2 linked regions of the Acetivibrio cellulolyticus CD2 genome follow. The protein of the gene in region 1 interacts with the protein of each later gene in a pairwise test. Links are inferred from orthologs where the notes say so. Each region holds a gene or a part of one and is shown in the gene's direction. Other genes may lie near its edges.

The links. Proteins that work in one complex are often made in the same cells at the same time.
Region 2: the proteins of rpe (region 1) and eno interact in binary tests that used the Escherichia coli proteins (3 or more experiments, as listed by UniProt). The link is inferred for Acetivibrio cellulolyticus CD2 from one-to-one orthologs.

The regions. Positions count from the first base shown.
Region 1 is NZ_JH556659.1:1,110,500-1,118,842, reverse strand. What follows is about bases 2,773-5,566. They hold rpe (ribulose-phosphate 3-epimerase), read left to right. Parts: upstream 2,773-3,739; coding sequence 3,740-4,393; downstream 4,394-5,566. Other genes in these bases: ACECE_RS0224880 (pyridoxal phosphate-dependent aminotransferase), read right to left, coding at 5,269-5,566; ACECE_RS0224885 (thiamine diphosphokinase), read left to right, coding at 4,498-5,133; rsgA (ribosome small subunit-dependent GTPase A), read left to right, coding at 2,825-3,712. Also shown: ACECE_RS0224905 (Stp1/IreP family PP2C-type Ser/Thr phosphatase), read left to right, coding at 1-584; pknB (Stk1 family PASTA domain-containing Ser/Thr kinase), read left to right, coding at 725-2,707; more of ACECE_RS0224880, read right to left, coding at 5,567-6,459; ACECE_RS0224875 (Rqc2 family fibronectin-binding protein), read right to left, coding at 6,474-8,240; ACECE_RS0224870 (PAS domain-containing sensor histidine kinase), read right to left, coding at 8,323-8,343. UniProt on the Escherichia coli protein: Catalyzes the reversible epimerization of D-ribulose 5-phosphate to D-xylulose 5-phosphate.
Region 2 is NZ_JH556659.1:739,666-745,307, forward strand. Bases 2,775-5,642 are described here. They hold eno (phosphopyruvate hydratase), read left to right. Parts: upstream 2,775-3,491; coding sequence 3,492-4,793; downstream 4,794-5,642. Other genes in these bases: ACECE_RS0223170 (cellulose binding domain-containing protein), read left to right, coding at 2,775-3,318; secG (preprotein translocase subunit SecG), read left to right, coding at 4,885-5,121; ACECE_RS0223185 (HDIG domain-containing metalloprotein), read left to right, coding at 5,490-5,642. Also shown: ACECE_RS0223160 (tocopherol cyclase family protein), read left to right, coding at 1-960; ACECE_RS0223165 (DUF4349 domain-containing protein), read right to left, coding at 996-2,033; more of ACECE_RS0223170, read left to right, coding at 2,404-2,774. UniProt on the Escherichia coli protein: Catalyzes the reversible conversion of 2-phosphoglycerate (2-PG) into phosphoenolpyruvate (PEP). It is essential for the degradation of carbohydrates via glycolysis.

The DNA.
Region 1 (8,343 bases):
CTGTTGACCTTTCTGAAGAGTATTTGCTTAAATACTTACAACCTGATGAAAGTGAAGAAGGCATAGTATCCTTTATTTGCAGCATGATGGAAGAGGTTAACAAAAGTATTTACTTTAAAGCAAAGGAATCAGATGAAAACTATGGTATGGGTACTACTTTTGTTGTCGGTATTCTCTTAAAGGGAAAACTATTTATTGGGCATGTAGGTGATAGCAGAGTGTACCTTATAAGAAATAGTTCACTAGAAAGGCTGACTACTGATCACTCATATATTGAAGAGCTTATAAAAAATGGTTCGCTAACCAGAGAGGAAGCAAGGAACCATCCTAAAAAGAATGTAATAACCAGGGCTTTAGGTTGTGAAGAGAACGTTGCTGTTGATACATATTCAGTTGATGTAAATGATGAAGACATATTTATTTTGTGCACTGATGGATTAACTAATATGTTAAGTGAAGATGAGATGTTATCAATGATAAAAAATAATGATGACCCACAGTATTCATGCAGTGAGTTGGTTAGACTTGCAAATGAAAAAGGTGGAGAGGATAATATAACAGTTATCATTGTAAAAAATTCTTAATCATTCTTAAGCAAACTATTAGCATATATATATCTTTATAGAATATTGTATGTTTTATCCTTTATTTTAAATATGTGAAGTGGGTTTTGATTGAATCTGATCAGATTTAATATCAAAATGCCATAAAAAGAGGTGTTGTTATGGAAGGTCGCATACTTGGTGGAAGGTATGAATTAATAGAGAAAATTGGTGGGGGCGGAATGGCCCTTGTATATAAGGCGAAATGTAAACTTTTAAATAGGTTTGTTGCAATTAAATTGTTAAGGCCGGAGTTTACGGCAGATGAAGAATTTGTTAAACGCTTCAGAGTTGAGGCTCAAGCTGCAGCAAGTCTTTCTCATCCTAATATTGTATCTATATATGATGTTGGAAAAGAAGATGATATGCATTATATAGTAATGGAGTATGTTAATGGTATAACATTAAAGGATTATATAGTTCAAAATGGTGCGCTGGATTGGAAAGAAGCAGTAAATGTAGTTATCCAAATATGTTCTGCTATTGAGCATGCGCATAAGAATCATATAGTTCATAGGGATATAAAGCCGCATAATATTTTACTGACAAAGGATGGAATCGCAAAGGTTACAGACTTCGGTATTGCAAGAGCTGTGACGTCTTCAACAATAACTGTTGCTGGAAGTACAATTGGTTCCGTTCATTATTTTTCACCGGAACAGGCTCGAGGAGGTTTTTCGGATGAGAAATCAGACCTTTATTCATTAGGAATAGTCTTGTATGAATTGGTCACAGGAAGGCTTCCTTTTAACGGAGAATCACCCGTTGCAATTGCTCTTAAGCATATACAGGATATGCCTGAGGAACCGTCCAATATCAAAAAGGATTTGCCGAAGGGTGTAAATGATTTGATAATGACTGCAATAGAAAAGGATCAGAAAAACAGATATCAGTCAGCTTCAGAGATGTTGGATCACTTATATAAGGTTTTAAAAAATCCTGATATGGAAATAATTATTGGAGATGGTGATACTGTTTATGATAGTCCGACAGTAAGGATTCCGTCTATTGGAGAAAAAACAGCATTACTTGAAAAGGATTCTCCTAAAAAAACAGGTGAAGACAAAATGGAAAAGAAAAGGGATAAAGACAAAGTTACTACTATACTGGCGATAACTACCTCTATAATTGTTATAGCGGTTATTGGGTTTATACTAGGTACAGTTATTTGGCCTACATTATCAGAGCCGGACGAATATGTTGTAAAAGATTACACTGGAATGAACTATTATGAGGCGAAGGCTGATTTGGAAAACAATGAAATTAAAGTTGAAGTGAACAGGAAAAATGATGAGGATGTTGATAAGGATGTAGTATTGTCCCAAGATGTAGCCAAAGGTACTGAGCTTAAGCAGGGAGGGTACAGCAAGGTCGTTCTTACTGTGAGTGATGGTCCTGTGATGATTACAATAAAAGATCTTACAAATATTGACTACCGGGAGGCTGTAACTCAAGTTGAATCTCTTGGCCTCGTGGCTAAAGTAGTGGACGAATACAGTGATGAAGTTGCAGAGGGAATGGTTACTAGAACAGAACCCGGCGAGGGTGATGAAGTGAGACGTGGAAAAACTGTAAGAATTTACAGAAGTGAGGGGCCTGAAATTAAAACAACAACGGTTCCGGATTTGAAAGGAAGAACTAAAAGCGAAGCTAAGAACCTTTTAGCTGAGAAAAATTTAATAGTTGGAAAAATTTATCCTGAAGATAAGACCAATGCTGTCGATAAAATAATCAAGCAGAATCCTGAACCAGGAGAGAGTATAGTTGAGGGAAAACCTGTAGATATTTATCTGGAAGAGAATATTCCTGCCGAAGGCCCTGGTGACAGTGGTAATAATAATGGTAACAGTGGTAACGCTGATAAAGTTGTGGCTAGACAGTTAGTATTAACCGACGCTGATCAGTATGGAGAATTTATAAATGTTCTGGTTAAGATAACCAGATCTGATACAAATACCGAGGAACAGTTGTATAGCGAAGTTATAAGTAAGACAAACTTCCCGCTGACATTATCTATTCCTATACCAAAGGACGGCAGCACAGAGGTCAAGGTTTTCTTAAACAGTGAACCTGAACCATATACACAATTTACTGAGCAATATTAGGTTTTAATAAAGAGAAATTTATAACTGGTGTTTCAAAAAAGTTATTACAACAGGGTATTGTGTAAAGGCATCTGTATAATGTAATTTTTTGAAACACTATAAGAGGAGGAAGAAGGATTGCTGCCAGGCATAATCATTAAAGGTATTGGAGGGTTTTATTACGTAAAAACCGAGTTTGGGCTATTTGAATGCAAAGCAAGGGGCATATTCAGGAAAGACTCGTTTACTCCATTACCTGGGGATAAGGTATCAATCTCTGTTTCAAACCAAGATGAAAAAGTGGGAAACATCGAAGAGATTTTTCCACGGGATTCTCAGCTTATTAGACCTGCGGTTGCAAATGTAAACCAAATAGCAATTGTAATTGCAATAAAATCACCGCAGCCGGATTTTACACTGCTCGATAAGCTCCTTATAACTGTCGAGCAAAAGGATATAAGCGCTGTTATTTGTATTAATAAAATTGACCTTGATAAAGATATGGAATATAAAAATGTAGCTGAATCTTATCAAAAAGCAGGTTACAGGGTTTTAGCACTTAGTTCTGCAATTGAGACAGGGTTTGACGAACTGGAAAGTGCTTTAAAAGATAAAACGACTGCTTTTGCTGGGCAATCAGGAGTTGGAAAGTCCACTATTCTTAATAGAGTATTGGATTCATATGTAATGGAAACCGGCAAGGTTAGTGACAGAATTGAAAGAGGCAGACATACTACCAGGCATGCAGAACTTATAGAGCTAAAGTCGGGTGGATTTGTTGTTGATACACCAGGATTTAGCTCTTTTGAGTTATCTGGTCTTGAAGCTGGTGAACTTCAAAATTTTTACCCGGAGTTTAGACAATATTTTGGGAGATGCAAGTTTACCGGTTGTATGCATATAAGCGAACCAGAATGTGAGGTAAAGGCTGCACTTGAAAGAGGAATTTTAGATTACGGAAGACATGCGCGTTATGTGGAGTTTTGCAATATGTTAAAGGAAAAACAACGAAAAAAGTATTCTTAGATTTTTATTGAAAAGGAGTGTTCAAGATTGATTAAAATTTCACCATCCATACTTTCGGCAGATTTTTCGAAACTGGGTGAAGAGATTATAAGAATAGAGAAAGCTGGTGCTGATTTAGTACATATCGATGTTATGGACGGACATTTTGTTCCTAATATAACACTCGGGCCTCCTATTGTTAAGGCATTGAGGAAGGTAACGAATTTGCCCTTTGATGTGCACCTAATGATCCAGGATGCTGATAAATATATTGATAGTTTTGTTGATGCGGGTGCAGATATAATTACAGTTCATGTTGAATCATCCTGTCATCTTCATCGTACCATACAGAAGATAAAGCAGCATGGGATAAAGGCTTCTGCAGCTTTAAATCCGGCTACTCCGCTTAATGCGCTTGATTGGGTTTTAGATGAGTTGGACATGGTTTTGCTTATGACTGTTAATCCGGGTTTTGGTGGTCAGAAGTATATTGATTCTGTTACTCAAAAAATTAAGGCTTTAAGAGACAACTTAGTATGTAGAGGGATCAACGTGGATATAGAAGTAGATGGGGGAATTGACAGTAACAACATATACAAGGTTACTGAAGCAGGGGCTAATATTATCGTTTCAGGTTCTACAATATTCAATTCACCAGATACGTCCCAAATAATCAGGGAACTGAAAGAAAAAGCATTCTGATAATAGTGCTTTTACATAACAAGTTTTGAATATATATAATGCTAAAAATGCCATTTAAGGCATTTTTGTTTCATAAGCAGGAAATTTACAGGGTGATTTTTAATATGGTTGCAATAATTGTATGTAGTGGGAGCATAATTGATTACTCCTATCATGAAAAATATTTTAATATAGCGAAGTCTATAATATGTGTTGATGGAGGAGCTAAGCATCTAAGAAATTTAGAGTTGGTTCCTGATGTTTTGATTGGTGATCTTGATTCCATACAAAAAGAAGATCTTGAATATTTAAACAGTTTGAATGTAAGGATTATAAAATACCCAAGTGAAAAAAATATGACAGATACTGAAATTGCTGTCGATTTTGCTGTTGAGAGTGGATACACTGAAATAATTATTATTGGTGGTATTGGATCAAGACTTGACCACTCATTGGCAAATATTTTTCTGCTTAAGCAGATGCTAAGCAGAGGAATAAAAGGTATGATTGTCAATGAACATAATGAGATCATGCTAGTCAAAGACAGAATTTTTGTTATGCGCGAAGAGGGGTATAAGCTGACTTTGCTTCCCTTAACTAACGTTGTGGAAGGAATAACTACCAAGGGATTGTATTATGAGCTGAATTGTGAAGATATTGAGATGGGATCAAGCAGGGGAGTTAGCAATGAGTTTTTGGATGAAACTGCTGAAATTACAATAAAAAAAGGTTTACTAATGGTTATTAAGTCGAGAGATTAGACACATAGTGAAATGTTACTTTCGATTCTTCAGTTAATCTGATTGGAACAAAAGCTTATATTGAAAATTTGATGAGAAATATAAAAACGAGAGGGGCTAAATGCTCCTCTCGTTTTTGATAAGTTTGTTTGAGCACTATTTTCCAAGGTTATAATCCTTAGCTAGGGCTTCAAAGGCAGGGAAGGAATTCTTTATAGTCTCTACACTTACACAGTAAGCCATTCTAAAGTAACCTGGTGCTCCAAAACCTTTACCCGGTACAAGAAGAAGGTTATACTTGAGCGCACTTTGAATAAATGCCACATCATCTTCAATTGGGGATTTTGGAAACAGGTAGAAGGCTCCTTGCGGTTTTATACACGAAAAACCAAGACTAACCAGTTTTTCATATAGAGTATCACGTCTTTCCTTGTATATATTAACATCAACAGAAGCGTCTAGTGTTGCACCTATAACTTTTTGGAATAGAGCAGGGGCATTGACATAACCCAAAGAACGATTACAGGTTGCAAGACATGCAACAACAAGGTCAACATCCTTTATTTGGGGATTTACAACAATATACCCTATTCTTTCTCCAGGAAGAGATAGTGATTTACTGAAGGAATTTACTACAAAAGAATTTTTAAACATCTTCAAAATACTTGGAACTTTTATATCGTCATATACTAGTTTGACATAGGGTTCATCAGATATAACACAAATAGTTGAATTATATTCTGCTTCCTTCTCTATGAGGATTTTGGAAATTCTTATCAAAGTATCCTCGCTATAAATGTGCCCAGAAGGATTATTAGGTGAATTTATAATAATAGCCTTTGTTTTTGCAGTAATCTTTTCTTTTAATATGTCAAGATTAGGGTCAAAAGAGTCTTTCAAAGGAGGTATTATAACGGATTTGCCGCCATGGTTGTCCACATAAGACAGGTACTCTACAAAAAATGGAGCAAGTATTAATACCTCTTCATCAGGATTTAAAATGGATTTTAAAACTACATTTAACCCACCAGCAGCACCGCAGGTCATCATAACGTGCTGTGAATTAAGCTGGAGACCCGTCTCCTTACTAACACTGTCAGCAATCTTTTGCCTGACATCTTCATAACCTGCATTGCTCATATAACCATGCATTCCGGGCTTGTCCTCCAGAATCATATTCTTAATAAATTCCTTAACCTCTTTTGGCGGTTCAGGATCTGGATTACCCAATGTAAAATCATAGACCTTGTCTTTTCCATAAATCTTACGAAGCTTTTCACCTTCTTCAAACATGGCCCTTATCCATGAAGAACTGGAAAGACTACTAACTATTTTTTGTGATAACATTTTAAAGCCACTCCTTATTTGTTTTTATATTTTATAGTTCTAATTTTGTTTTCATCAGGTGTTACGATTATGGTTTTATAGTTGGTGTAAATTACCATTCCGGGCTTCGCACCGTTTGTTTTTTTTACGTTTTTTACTTGAGTATAATCTACTTCAACATGAGAGGATAATTTTCCCTTACTGTGGTATGCTGCTATTAAAGCAGCTTCAAGTAGAGTATTTTCCGGTACATCCCCCGATTGTTTCTTAACAATTACATGTGAACCGGGTATATTTTTTGTATGAAACCATATATCGTTGGAGGAAGACATTTTTAAAGTCAAAAAATCGTTTTGGATATTATTTCTACCTACAAAAACGTCAAAGCCATCAGATGATTTGTATAAAAAAGGTTCTAAGGCTTTTAGGTTTTTCTTGATTTTTGATTTTCTGCTTTGATTTACGTATCCCACCTCAACAAGTTCCTGTCTTATTTCATCTATTTCTTGAGTGGTAGTTGCACTTTCAAGATTTTGGAGGACACTTTCAAGATACTCAAGCTCTCTAAAGGCTTCTTCCAACTGAGTGCTTGTAAAACTATAGGCACTTTTTGCCTTGGTGAATTTCTTGTAATACCTTTGAGCGTTTTCCTGGGGCAGCATATTTTCATCAAGAGGTATATCAACATATTCACTATTTTCGCTATAATAATTAAGTAGTGACACTTGCTTTGAGTTTTTGGGTATGCAATATATATTTGCAGTGAGAAGCTCTCCGTAAAGCTTGAGTTTTTCACGGTCAGCTACATCCCTTAATGTTTCCTGATGAATAGATATTTTTTTATTGCATCGATCAATTCCATTATTTAGAACCTTTGTTAGGTCACTTTTCTTTTGAACGAGCCTCTCAGCAGTGTCTTTTGATGTATAAAACAAATCCAGTGTACTGCTGATAGAAGGGATATATTCGATATTTGAATATTGTGTTATTTCTAATGAATGAAAATCTATTGGTTTGCTTTTAGTCTCATCAGCCCATGCAATACATGGGGAAAAACTTGAAACAGCTATATTTGATATAATCTTATTTAAATTGTATTTGACTTTTTCAAGATCTGTATCTGATAAGTCATCAATTATAGTTCTTCCATCAATTTCAGCTCTATGGCATACTTCCTCGCAAAGAAGGGGACTAAATCCCTTGATATTGTTTAAAAGATATTTAGAAATACGAAGTTCACTGTGGTTTTTTGCATTCTTGAAAAAGGAATCAATATCCAGTGTTTCAGGACTCACTTTATCCTGTGCGGGTGGCAGTATGTAGGGCCTTGCAGGCATAACTTCCCTTACTCTGCTAATATCACTGTCTATATGCTTGATAGAGTCAAGTATTATATCTCCATCATTGAGCAGCATTATATTGCTGTGTTTTCCCATTATTTCAATCAGAAGTTTTTTATATGTAGTATCTCCGAGCTCATTTACTGCTTCAACATGAACAGAGATAATTCTCTCAAAGTCATAGAACTCAACTTTTATTATCTTGCCTCCAGATAAATGCTTTCTTAGGAGCATGCAGAAAACAGGAGGATTTGCAGGATTTTCCTTCGATAAATTGGTTATATGAATCCTTGGATAGCTGGCATTAGCTGAGAGAATCAATTTAAGATTCTGACCTTTAGTCCTTATAAGGATTAATATTTCGTCCTGTTCGGGTTGGTATATTTTTTCTATACGTCCACCAACAAGGATATCAGATAATTCGATTACTACGTTTTTGGCTACTACACCATCGAAAGGCAAATTTCACACCTCATTTCTACTATACTATTCATTTAAAATAGTATAACACTTCATAAGCGTATTAACAAACAAAATAATGGATTTAAAGGGATTTCCGCCTATA
Region 2 (5,642 bases), 370 kb from region 1 along the record:
ATGTATCAGGGAAAATATAAGAAAAGGGATTATTTTGAAGGATGGTATTATAAACTGATAAGTAAATCTCAGAGCAATGTACTTGCAATTATACCGGGAGTATCTTATGGTAAGAGCAAAGACAGTTCACATGCGTTTATACAGGTAATTGATGCTATAAACTGCAAAGTGGAATATTACAAATTTGATATTTCTAGCTTCGGATATAGTGAAAACCGTTTTGAGATATTTATTGAAGATAATTTCTTTAGCAGGGAAAGGCTGTGTTTACATTTAAGTAACGACAAAACCTGTATAAATGGTAATCTTGAGTTTAGGAATATTGTTTTGCTGCCCAAAAAACTTATGAGTCCAGGAATAATGGGTCCGTTTTCTTTTGTGCCTTTTATGGAATGCTATCATGGAACTGTGAATATTCATCATGATATTTCGGGATGTATTAATTGTAATGGCGAGCGGGTAGCTTTTGATGAAGGTTACGGATATATAGAAAAGGATTGGGGAAGTTCATTTCCGAAAGAGTGGATATGGCTTCAATGTAATCATTTTAATACGGAGAACACTTCGATTATGTTTTCTATTGCCAGAATTCCATGGATTAAAAGCTTTTTTATTGGATTTATAGCTTTTTTGAGAATAAAAGAAGAAATTTACAGATTTGCTACTTATACAGGTGCTAAGATCGAACTTTTGAAATATAAGGAGCAGCAATTGAAAATTATAATTAAGGATAGAAAAAAATCTCTTTATATTGAGGCGCAACACTCAAAGGGAGGCACTTTGAGAGCACCAAAAAATGGACTTATGGAAAGAAATATTCTTGAAAGCATCTGTGCAAATATAAACATTAAACTCTTTGACAATTATAATAACCTAGTTATTCAAAGTGAGGGATCAAACGCAGGGATGGAAATTGAAGGAGATATTTTGAATTTTATGGACAAAACAAATAAGCTATAGCAAAATGCCACAGCTTATTTGTTAAATGAACACAATCAGGTTTCAATATCATTTTTCTCAGTGGAAGATACCTGCTTTGACTTTTTTATTTTGCTTCTAAAAAACCTTTTGTATATAAAATAACCTGCAAAGAATACTATTGCCAGAAAGAATAGAACCGGAAATGCAGCTGCAATAAACATCAATACATTGGCAAGGAAAGCTACAACCCCACTAAGACTGCCTAAAAAGTTGTTTTTCAATTGACTAAAGTAAGAGGTTTTTGTATGTGAAAGTGATTGGGGAAGTTTTTCATTCATATTAATAGTTATTGTTGATAACTTAACCAAATCAGAGAGCTTGTTTAGAGTTCCGGTTAGTTGTTCAATCTCATGTCGTATTTCTGTTAATCTGCTTTCGGTTTTAAAAATGGTATCAGGGTCTTGGATTTTCTTCAGGTATTCTTCAAGTCTGCTTTCCTCATATCTTAGAAGTCTTAGCCTTGATTCAACATCAAAGAACTGTTCTGTTACATCATCAGTTTTGATATTTTCATCAGTCAAAAGGCCTAAGCCTTTTATATCTTTTAGAACAGTATTGAATTTGTCGGCGTCTACTCTTACAATTATGACTCCGTTTGTAACTAGAAATTCCTTATTATCTACATATTGTTTTACCTTGTTTATCTTTGATTCCTGAACATATCCTACGTTTCCAATTATGAACTCGATTTTACCATAAGCTGCGTCAAAATTATCAACTTCGACTGTTATATTTGCGTTACGGATTATTTTTCTTTGGCTTAATATCGAGTTGTTGACAGCTTTACTAGTTTCACCTGTTCCTGTAAATGCGGTTGAATTATTTGTATCTGCTGTTGAAGCATTTGACTGCTCTCCATCAGCTTTAGTATTTTTGCCTAATTCGACTGACAGGTCCGATTCTTTTGAGAATTCCCTTTTAACGTTAGTATCCTCATACGGAGCTTCTGCTTTTATATTTGCGTTTTTTTCATTTGAACTGCACCCAACCATTGAAATGAGCAGAAGTAAGCCCAAAAGAGTGGAAAAGCACTTTAAAATATTCCTTTTCATTGTAAAAATCAACCTCCTTAAAAAATGACTTGTATTGTATATAGCTAATTTGACGAGAATTTTTATAAAATGTTCCAACTTGTTTGATAATTATAATAATTAGCGACAAGAGAATTTGACTTGTAGAGACACAAATTATCCTTCTAGCAACGAATTACTATACATAATTTCTTTAAATAAAAAGATTTTCTATTTGTATAATGGTTAAATGAAGAAATTAACATTTTCAATCAAGTGGAATACATAGAATGTAATTAAATGTATAGTTTGTTTTTTTGATTGTAATTTTTATTTATTAGTTATTGATTATAAATTATATGAAATAGTATAATAATTCTTTGAGTAACAATTCAGTTATGGGAGGAAATATATGAGATGGTTTTATGATGTTAAGAAAAGAAAAACAATAATAGGAGTTTTTATTTTTGTCTTATTTGTGTGTACCACTTCATTATATGTGAAATTAAACATTATAAGTAATGCAAAGGAATCAAGTACTTCTGATGCTACCCAAACAGCATCTGTACCCGAACTAACAATGACACCACAGGCCCCTGAAGTTACAGAAACACCTACAGTAACACCTTTAGCGACGCCTACGATTATACTTACACTTACACCTACAATTACAGCTACACCCACAACAATACCCACTAATACACCTACGCCTGTAGCAACACTAACATATAAGCCTACTCCTACACCATCTATAAAGAGGCCTACTCCAACACCAAGTTTGAAGTTAACGCCTAAAATAACATTGATAAATAAGACGAGTACACCTAGAAAAACCTCAACACCTAAACCTCTAAGTACTCCATCAAAAGTTGTAAGTAATAAAATTGTCTTAAGATATAAGAATGGTAACACTAGCGCTAATAGTGACAGTATATATCCAATGTTTAAGATTGTTAACAGTGGGAAACAAAGTATCAAGCTATCCAATGTAAAAATCAGATACTATTATACAAAAGAGGAAAATAAAACTGAAACTTTCTGGTGTGATTCCTTTTCAAAGGGTGCTACTAATGTATACGGAAATTTTGTTTCATTAAGTAATAAAAAGAGTACTGCGGACAGATACTTAGAGATAGGTTTTAGCGAAGCAGCGGGCGAACTTAAAGCAGGTGAAAGTGCTGAAGTATCAGTTGGCTTTGCGAAGAATGACTGGAGCGAATATAATCAAAAAAATGACTATTCATATTCTGCTTCAACAACATATTTTGAGTGGAACAAAGTAACACTATATGTGTCTGGTAAATTGGCATTTGGAAGAGAACCGTAAATTTTGATTGAAAATTTGTTCAGCTCTAAGGGTTTTGCTTTTAAATTCATTAAACAAAAATGAAAAAAATGTTTGAACACAGGTATTGTTGGATAGAATATACTAGTGCGAAATAACAGAATTATGTTCGAAACACCAAAGTAAAATTCTACATTTAAAAGGGAGAATGTACAATGAAGGAATATTTGGAAATTGAAAATGTATTTGCCAGAGAAATACTTGATTCAAGGGGAAATCCCACAGTTGAAGTGGAAGTTGTGACAGAGGGTGGATTTTTAGGAAGAGCTGCTGTCCCTTCAGGAGCTTCCACAGGTGCTTTTGAGGCAGTAGAACTCAGAGATGATGACAAAAATAGATACCTTGGGAAAGGGGTATTGAAGGCTGTTGAAAATGTCAACAAGAAGATAGCTCCTGAGGTTGAAGGAATGAACGTTTTTGATCAGGTAGCGATTGACAATTTGATGATTAGCCTTGATGGAACTCCAAATAAATCAAAGCTTGGAGCAAATGCCATATTGGGCGTTTCACTTGCTGTAGCAAAAGCGGCAGCGGAGGCATTAGGTGTAAGCTTGTATCAGTATATTGGTGGAATAAACTCAAAGACGCTCCCTGTACCAATGATGAATATCATTAATGGAGGGAAGCATGCAGATAACAGTGTAAACATTCAGGAATTTATGATAATGCCTGTAGGAGCCAACAGTTTTAGAGCCGCTCTTCAGATGTGTGCGGAAGTTTTTCATAACCTTAAAAAAGTTTTAAAGGACAAAGGTTATAGTACTGCTGTCGGTGATGAAGGCGGATTTGCTCCTAATCTAAAAACAGATGAGGAAGCTATACAGGTTATACTGGAGGCGGTTGAGAAGGCAGGATATAAACCGGGTAATGATTTTAGAATTGCTATAGATGCTGCTGCGACAGAAATGTATCAGGAGGATGGAACATATTTGTTCTGGAAAACGGGAATAAGAAAGACCCGGGAAGAAATGGTGAACTTTTGGGAAGAACTTGCCAACAAATACCCTATAATTTCACTTGAGGATGGTGTTTCCGAAGAGGATTGGGATGGTTGGAAATTACTGACTGAGAAGATAGGAAATAAGATACAGCTTGTAGGTGATGATCTTTTTGTTACCAATACAGCTAGATTAAAAAAGGGTATTGACATGGGTGTAGCAAATTCAATACTTATTAAGGTAAATCAGATTGGTACCCTGACAGAGACTTTAGATGCAATAGAGATGGCCAACAGGGCTGGTTACACAGCAGTTGTATCTCACAGGTCAGGTGAAACTGAAGATTCTACTATTGCAGATATAGCTGTAGCTACTAATGCAGGCCAGATAAAAACTGGCGCTCCATCAAGAAGTGATCGTGTTGCAAAATACAATCAACTGCTGAGAATAGAAGAAGAATTAGGTGGTTCAAGCAAATATTTAGGGATTAATGCGTGGTTTAATTTGAAAAATAAATAATATATTATGAAAATTATTAATGTTAAGCTTGTATTTTGATTTACTGTATGCTAAAATTAGTATGTTAATTTCTTAGGAGGTGTCTTTTAGCATGCAAATAGCGGTTAATATATTACATGTGCTGTTTTGTATCTCATTGATTGTAATAGTATTATTGCAGTCAGGTAAACAAGCAGGGTTGTCAGGGGCAATAGCTGGTGGAGCTGAAACTTTCTTTGGTAAGAATAAGGGAAGAACTATAGACGCACTTTTGGGTAAGTGGACTGCTGTAGCAGCAATAGGATTTCTTATAACTTCAATAGCTTTACAAATTATGATTAATGCCTAATGTTAATAGATAAAACTGTGGAAACCCACAGTTTTATTTTATGTGCTTGAAGGTTTTTTGGTAGGTAATAATTACCTGATAAAGGTTAGTTAGTGGATAATTCTTAGAAAAGGTTGCCTTTATGAAAATGAAAGCGCTAAATAACATATTTCGCACTTATTTTCCTACACTTCTATTCTCAAATTTTAAATTTTAAACTTTTTGAAAGACTTCATTTTTTCTTGTAATTATAGTTTTATTTTAGTAATATATATGTGAGACAACTTTAATTTAGTTGTTCAGTTATACCTATGGAGTCTGAACCTGTGTTTTAACAATGGTTTTATTTTCGTGTTTAATAAGCATATAAATTGGAGGTAATGGTTCCCATGGAAAGAGAGCAAGCACTTGAGGAATTAAAAGGACGGTTAAAGAGTGAGAACTTAATCAAGCATTCTCTCTCGGTTGAAGCTATTATGAAGGAATTGGCTTTCTATTTTAAAGAAGATATTGATAAATGGGGAATGGCTGGATTACTGCAT